2 linked regions of the Bradyrhizobium diazoefficiens genome follow. The protein of the gene in region 1 interacts with the protein of each later gene in a pairwise test. Links are inferred from orthologs where the notes say so. Each region holds a gene or a part of one and is shown on either strand. Other genes may lie near its edges. The genes, in order: ileS and JJC00_RS09150.

Evidence for each region.
Region 2: the proteins of ileS (region 1) and JJC00_RS09150 interact in binary tests that used the Escherichia coli proteins (3 or more experiments, as listed by UniProt). The link is inferred for Bradyrhizobium diazoefficiens from one-to-one orthologs.

What each region holds. Positions count from the first base shown.
Region 1 is NZ_CP067102.1:7,309,686-7,313,693, forward strand. What follows is about bases 132-3,825. They hold ileS (isoleucine--tRNA ligase), read left to right. Parts: upstream 132-526; coding sequence 527-3,625; downstream 3,626-3,825. Other genes in these bases: JJC00_RS34060 (bifunctional riboflavin kinase/FAD synthetase), read left to right, coding at 132-323; lspA (signal peptidase II), read left to right, coding at 3,635-3,825. Outside these bases: more of JJC00_RS34060, read left to right, coding at 1-131; more of lspA, read left to right, coding at 3,826-4,008. UniProt on the Escherichia coli protein: Catalyzes the attachment of isoleucine to tRNA(Ile). As IleRS can inadvertently accommodate and process structurally similar amino acids such as valine, to avoid such errors it has two additional distinct tRNA(Ile)-dependent editing activities.
Region 2 is NZ_CP067102.1:2,039,903-2,043,210, reverse strand. Bases 315-3,308 are described here. They hold JJC00_RS09150 (HyaD/HybD family hydrogenase maturation endopeptidase), read right to left. Parts: upstream 2,106-3,308; coding sequence 1,524-2,105; downstream 315-1,523. Other genes in these bases: JJC00_RS09140 (nickel-dependent hydrogenase large subunit), read right to left, coding at 2,878-3,308; cybH (Ni/Fe-hydrogenase, b-type cytochrome subunit), read right to left, coding at 2,123-2,860; JJC00_RS09165 (hydrogenase expression/formation protein), read right to left, coding at 315-491. Also shown: more of JJC00_RS09165, read right to left, coding at 1-314.

The sequences.
Region 1 (4,008 bases):
TTGACGCCAATTGCGGCCTGAAGCACGGCATCTATGCCGTGCGGGTCGGCCGCGGGCCCGAGCGTCTGAACGGGGTGGCGAGCTTCGGCCGCCGGCCGACCTTTGATAATGGCGCGCCGCTGCTCGAAATCTTCCTGTTCGACTTCAAGGGCGACCTTTACGGGCAGGCGCTGGACTGCGCCTTTGTCGGCTTCATCCGCGAGGAGCTGAAATTCAACGATATCGAAGCCCTGATCCGTCAGATGGACGACGATTCCGCCCGCGCCCGCGCCATGCTGGCCGCCGCCCCGGACGCCTTTCCGCGGCTCGGGGCCGTCGATTGAGGACCCAAAGCCGGCCCGCCGGACCTTTGCGCTTCCCTTAGCCCCCTGCTATGGAGAGCCCATGTTCGCGCGGCGCATCATAGGGATTAGCGGCCCGGCTTCCGCCTGAGCCTCCGGCTCGGCGCAAGACCGGGATTTTGTCGTTTCACCCCGCGATTCCGCATCGCCATCCGTTCCCGCGCCATTCCGAGCCAGTCAGCCTCATGTCCGAAAAGCCGCAAAAGTCCCAAAAGTCTGAAGTCAAAGACTATTCGAAAACCCTGTTCCTGCCGCAGACCGAATTCCCGATGCGCGCCGGCCTGCCGCAGCGCGAGCCGGAAATCCTCAAGCGCTGGTACGAGATCGGCCTCTACGAGAAGCTGCGCCAAGCTGCGAAGGGCCGTGACAAGTTCGTGCTGCATGACGGCCCGCCATACGCCAACGGCAACATCCACATCGGCACGGCGCTGAACAAGATCCTCAAGGATCTCGTCACCAAGAGCCAGCAGATGCTCGGCTTCGATTCCAACTACGTGCCGGGCTGGGACTGTCACGGCCTGCCGATCGAGTGGAAGGTGGAGGAAGAGCACTATCGCAAGAAGGGCAAGCAGAAGCCCGACTTCCGCGACAGCGCCGCGATGATCGATTTCCGGAAAGAGTGCCGCGCCTACGCGACGCACTGGCTCAACGTGCAGCGCGAGGAGTTCAAGCGACTCGGCGTGATCGGCGACTGGGCTCATCCCTACGCCACCATGAACTATCCGGCCGAAGCCCAGATCGCGCGCGAGCTGATGAAGTTCGCTGCCAACGGCACGCTCTATCGCGGCTCAAAGCCAGTGATGTGGAGTGTGGTCGAGAAGACCGCGCTGGCAGAGGCCGAGGTCGAGTACGAGGACTATACGTCGGATATGGTCTGGGTGAAATTCCCGGTGAGATTTTCCGCGGGTGATACGCAGCAAGAAGCTCGCGATTTGCTGCACGCCTCTATCGTCATTTGGACTACAACACCATGGACACTCCCGGGCAATCGCGCCATCTCGTTCTCGCCGAAGATCGCCTGTGGCCTCTATAAGGTGACCGAGGCACCGGCCGACAATTGGGCCAAGACTGGCGATCTCCTGATCCTCGCCGATGCGCTGGCCGGGGAGGTGCTCAAGCAGGCGCGGGTGGCGGCTTACGAAATGGTTCGCGCTGTTCCCCCGGATGACCTCGCCATCATGTCGTGCCAGCATCCGCTAAAGGGCTTCGCCGGCGGCTACGATTTCATCGTGCCGCTGCTTGCCGGCGACCACGTCACCGACGACACCGGGACCGGCTTCGTGCACACCGCACCAAGCCACGGCCGCGAGGATTTCGACGTCTGGACGGCCAACACGCGCGAGCTCGATGCCCGCGGCATCAACAGCGCGATCCCCTACACCGTCGACGAGAACGGCGCCTATACCGACCAGGCGCCAGGCTTCACCGGCAAGCGCGTCATCAACGACAAGGGCGAGAAGGGTGACGCCAACGAGGCCGTAATCAAGGCGCTCGTCGAGAAAGGCATGCTGCTCGCGCGCGGCCGGCTCAAGCACCAATATCCGCACTCCTGGCGCTCCAAGAAGCCGGTGATCTTCCGCAACACCCCGCAATGGTTCATCGCGATGGACAGGGACATTCGTGGTGGAGATCACGACAGAGCATGGAATGTCAGCGCAGGTCGCGCCGCAGGGTATTTCGATGCTTTGGACCCAAATCATCCACCGAGCGAGAGATGGGACACTCTTAGAAAGCGCGCGCTGCACGCGATCTCGGTCACGCAGTGGGTACCGCCCTCCGGCGAGAACCGCATCAACGGCATGATCGAGGCCCGCCCCGACTGGGTGATCTCGCGTCAGCGCGCCTGGGGCGTGCCGATCGCCGTGTTCGTCCGCGAGAAGGGCGACGGCTCGGCCGAGGTCCTGCAGGACGAGGCCGTCAACACCCGCATCGGCGACGCCTTCGCAGAGGAAGGTGCGGATGCCTGGTACGCTCTGGGCGCGCGCGAGCGCTTCCTGGGACCGCGTGCCAGCGAGGACTGGCAGAAGGTCGACGACATTCTCGACGTCTGGTTTGATTCCGGATCGACCCACGCCTTTGTGCTCGAAGACCCCGTGCAATTCCCCGGCCTTGCCGGCATCAAGCGCAAGGTCGACGGCGGCACCGATACGGTGATGTACCTGGAAGGATCGGACCAGCATCGCGGCTGGTTCCACTCCTCGCTGCTGGAGAGCTGCGGCACGCGGGGCCGCGCGCCCTACGATATCGTGCTGACCCACGGCTTCACCCAGGCCGAGGACGGCCGCAAGATGTCGAAGTCGCTCGGCAACACCATCGAGCCGCAGGCCGTCATCAAGGAATCTGGCGCCGACATCCTGAGACTCTGGGTCGCGTCCTGCGATTACACCGACGATCAGCGCATCGGCCCCGAGATCCTGAAGAACACGGTCGAGACCTACCGCAAGCTGCGCAACACCGTGCGCTGGATGCTCGGCACGCTGCATCACTACAAGCCGGCCGACGCGGTCGCGCCCGCCGAGATGCCCGAGCTCGAGCGGCTGATGCTGCATGAGCTCGCGCTCCGCGCCGAACTGGTCCGCAAGGCCTATGAGACCTTCGACTTCAAGAGCGTGGTCGCCACGCTGTCCGCCTTCCTGAACAGCGAGCTCTCCGCATTCTATTTCGATATCCGCAAGGACGCGCTCTATTGCGATCCGCCGTCCTCGCTGACGCGCAAGGCGGCGCTGACCACGATCGACCTGTTGTGCAAATCGATCCTGAAATGGCTGGCGCCGGTGCTGAGCTTCACCGCGGAAGAAGGCTGGCGCATGTACAAGCCCGATGCCGAGCCGTCGGTGCATCTGACGCTGTTCCCGGAAGGCCTCGAACAATTCCGCGACGACAAGCTCGCCGCGAAATGGGAGACCATCCGCGACGTCCGCCGCGTCGTCACCGGCGCGCTGGAGCTCGAACGTGCCGCCAAGAACATCGGCTCCTCGCTCGAGGCCTCGCCGGTGATCTATGTCGCCGACCGCGACATGCTGGCGACGTTGTTCGACACCGATCTCGCCGAGATCTGCATCACCTCGAACTACGAGGTGCGTGAGGGCGAGGCGCCGGCCTCCGCATTCCGTCTCGATGCCGTGCCCGGCGTCGCGGTCGTGGTGGAGAAGGCCGTCGGCACCAAATGCGCCCGCTCCTGGAAGATCTCGCCGACCGTGGGTGAAGACCCTGAATATCCCGACGTCACCCCGCGCGACGCTAAGGCGCTGCGCGAATGGAAGGCGTTGGGCGTGAGCGTCTGATCCCCCGCCATGACCCCGCTCCGCGCCGGCATCCTCGCGGCAATGGTCACGCTCGTGGCCGATCAGGCCTCAAAGCTCTGGCTGCTGAATGGATTCGACCTCGCCCGTCAGGGCGTGGTGAAGGTGATGCCGTTCTTCGACCTGGTGCTGGCCTGGAACATCGGGATCAGCTTCGGCTGGCTGCAAAACGACGGTCAGGCCGCGCAGTTCGCGCTGATGGCGGTGAAGGTCGTCGCGGTGATCGCGCTCGCGATCTGGATGGCACGGTCGCAGACCCGGCTCGCCACGGTGGCCCTGGGACTGATCATCGGCGGCGCCATCGGCAATGGCATCGACCGCCTGGCCTATGGCGCGGTGGTCGATTTCGCCCTGTTCCACATCGA
Region 2 (3,308 bases), 5.3 Mb from region 1 along the record:
GCCTGCCCGATCTCGAAATCCGTAGTGGTAAGATCAGCAGCGGCGCGCTTGACGATTTCCGGGATTGCGCCGACTTCGAGGTACTCATGGTTGGCGTCGGTCTCGAGCCGGACGTGCCAGATTCCGGCCAGCACTGATTCCTGGATCTGCGCCATCGATCCGTCCGGCAGCGCGACGAAGCCGGCAATCTCACCTTCGCCGAGCACGTCCGCAATCAGCTTGCGCTCGAGATCGTCGAGATTGCCGAGCCGGAACAATCGGGTCGGCGCGTCGGTCTTCTGGCTTGCGATGGCCACGACCACTTTCGACAGCAGATCGATTGCATTCGGACAGCGCTTGGCCAGCTCCGCGCTGTCGAGCGTGGCAAGCTTCGCCAAGGCGCCCGCGGCTGTCAGGCTGCCGCTCGATGCATTCAGGCTTTCCTCGCCGAACGGAAACACGTTGATCGGCTGTTCGGCGGCTCCAGGCGCGGTCGGGAAACCCGCGTTCATGGTTCGATACCCTGTGAGCGATGCTGGGGAATGATGAGTGTCACAACAACACGCTCCCGCCGCGCGGAGGTCGATCAGCTTGGCGATGCGGTCGACATAGACCGGCCAGTCCTGGATCTTGGCGATCAATCCGAGCGTTTCGCCCTTGGCGACAAAGATCAGCGTGGGCTGCACCCGCACGCCAAAGCGCTGGCCGAGCTCGCTCTCGGCGCGACGCGCGATCACGGCCCCCCGCAACTGCCCCCGAAAGGCGTCAATCAGTTCCGGCAACACGACCGCGACGTCGATCGCCTCCATAAAACGCGCGGGATCGCCCGTCGACAACAGCACGGCCACCGCACCGGCGTCATTGGCCGCGCCAAGAAACCGATCGACATTCGCGGCATCGACCTCGGGCAGGCCGCGCCGCGTCAGATCATGCTTTCCCTGCTGGAATTCCATCAGCCTTCTGGCAAGCCTATTTCTCTGACGCGAGAGGTTAGCAAGGCACATGTCACGATTAGTTATCGCCTTTCCTGAGACCGATCTCATTGAGATAGATCATTCATTTTTCGCGTCCGCGAAGAGGGATGGTTTCGAATGATGACTGTCTTTCCGCATTCAACGGAATAGCTTGTCATCTGGAAGCTTGTCTTTCATCCGCAGCGGACCAACCCGAGCCGCCCGCGACGCGGGTTACATCGAGGATCGGATTTGGAATATGGGCCGCTTGGTCGAGCCGGAGATGCTCGGGCAGTTGCGGCTCTCGCTCGATGAGGTCGGCGAAGAAACGGTCGCAATCCTCGCCACCGAGCACCGCGGTCAGCCCCTCGATCGCATCAGCGATCAGTCGCGCCTCTGCCTCATCGAGCAGACGGATCGCGGTGTCGATATGGACGAGCACCTTGGTTCCGACCGGCAGGTTGCAGAGCAAAAGCATCGAGACGCGCCGCCGCTCGCCGCGAAACTCGCATAGCGCCGAAACCCCGTCAGTTTCAACGATCGTCATCGGCAGGCCAAGGCACATCCCGCGTCTCCGGTCGCGCACGCCGGTCAGACCGGCCGCATCCTCATCTCGTAGTGCTGATGGTCGATATCGTTGGCGAGCAGCCGTTCGGACTCCGGCAGCGGCTCGCTACGCAGACTCGCCGTCGCGCCCCACTCAGCCAGGATTGTGCAGACCAGCTCGATCGCCGGCCCGATCTGATCGCTCACCGGCTTGGTCAAAGGGCCGCCCCAGGCTTCGAGATCGCGCGGTTGGCAGCCGATCAACGCGAGATGCTTCGGGCAGCGCCCGAGCAGATCCGCCGCGCTGATGACTTCCTGAAATCCGGTCTGATGCAAGCTCATCTTCTTCGCACCCGTGAAACGCGGAACTTCCTCGTCGCGCACCAGCTTCAACTCTCCCGTCTCGAGCCCATAGTCGATCGCGTCGAACACGATCAGACGATCGGCCTCTTCCAGATAGCTGACGAGGTAGAGGCCCTGCGTCCCGCCGTCGAGAATGGTGACATTGTCCGATACGGCGTAGCGGCGGTGGAATTCCTCCACGGCGCGCACGCCGAACCCCTCATCGGCCCACAGGATATTGCCGATGCCGAGCACCAGAATGCGGTCTGTTGAAGATGTCGGCATAGGCCTCGTTTCTGGGTTCAGTCGCGAGATTGCCGTTCGCCGGAGACCATCGAGGAGATGATGCTCTGACGCGACATGATGTCTTCGCGGATCGCGGCATAGATGTGCACTATGACGAACGTCACGAGCGCCCACATGCCGAGATGATGCCAGGTGTGCACATCCTGGCTGTTCGGCCAGATCGCGAACACCCAGCCGAACAGCTTGTGCTGCCAGCTATCGATTCCGCTGGCTTCCGAATAGAGTGCAAAGCCGGTGATGATCATGTAGGCCACGAACAGCGTGAAGCCCGTGAACATCCCGGTCCGCGCCAAGGGATTGTGGCCGACATACATTTTCGGCTCGTGTTCCAGGAACGCGTACCAGCGGATTTCATCCAGCATTTCTCGCCAGAACTGCTTGCGATGAGCCGGCAAATAGAAGATCTGCCGGGAATGATGGTTGCCGACGAAAGCCCAGAAGAGGCGGGTGAGGAAGAACACTGCCAGCACCTGACCGGCCGCGAAGTGGACGAAGCGGATATAGCCCATTACGAAGTTCGCCTCGCCCTCCATCGACGGCAACGGCATTCCGATCAGGTAGCCGGTCACCATCAGCGCGACGACCGAGAACGCATTGACCCAGTGGCAGATTCGCACTGGTGCTTCGTAGACATAGACCATGGGACGTCCGATCGCATGTCCACCGTCCCCGTCCGCTGCGATCGCAGCGAGATTCGGCTCAGATTTCGAACGACCGTCAACCGCATCCGTCATGGTGCTTCATCCCTGGTTTACCTGACCTTGACGCTCGCCAGTTTCTGGCCATCCGGACTCATGAGGTGGGTCGAGCACGCCAGGCACGGATCGAAGGAATGAATGGTGCGAAGGATCTCGAGCGGCTGCTCGGGATTCGCCATCGGCGTATCCATCAAGGAGGCCTCGAATGCGCCGATATTTCCCTTGGGATCGCGCGGCGAGCCATTCCAGGTGGTCGGCACCACGCACTGGTAGTTGTCGATCTTGGTTTGCTTGATCTTGATCCAGTGCGCGAGCGCGCCGCGCGGCGCCTCGGTAAAGCCAAAGCCCTTGGCCTCCTTTGGCCAGCTCTCCGGCTTCCACTTCTCGACATTGGCGGTCGAGCTATCGCCGGCCTTGATATTGGCGACGAGCTTATCCTGGAAATAGCGCATCTGGCGCCCGGCCCAGACCGATTCCAGCGCGC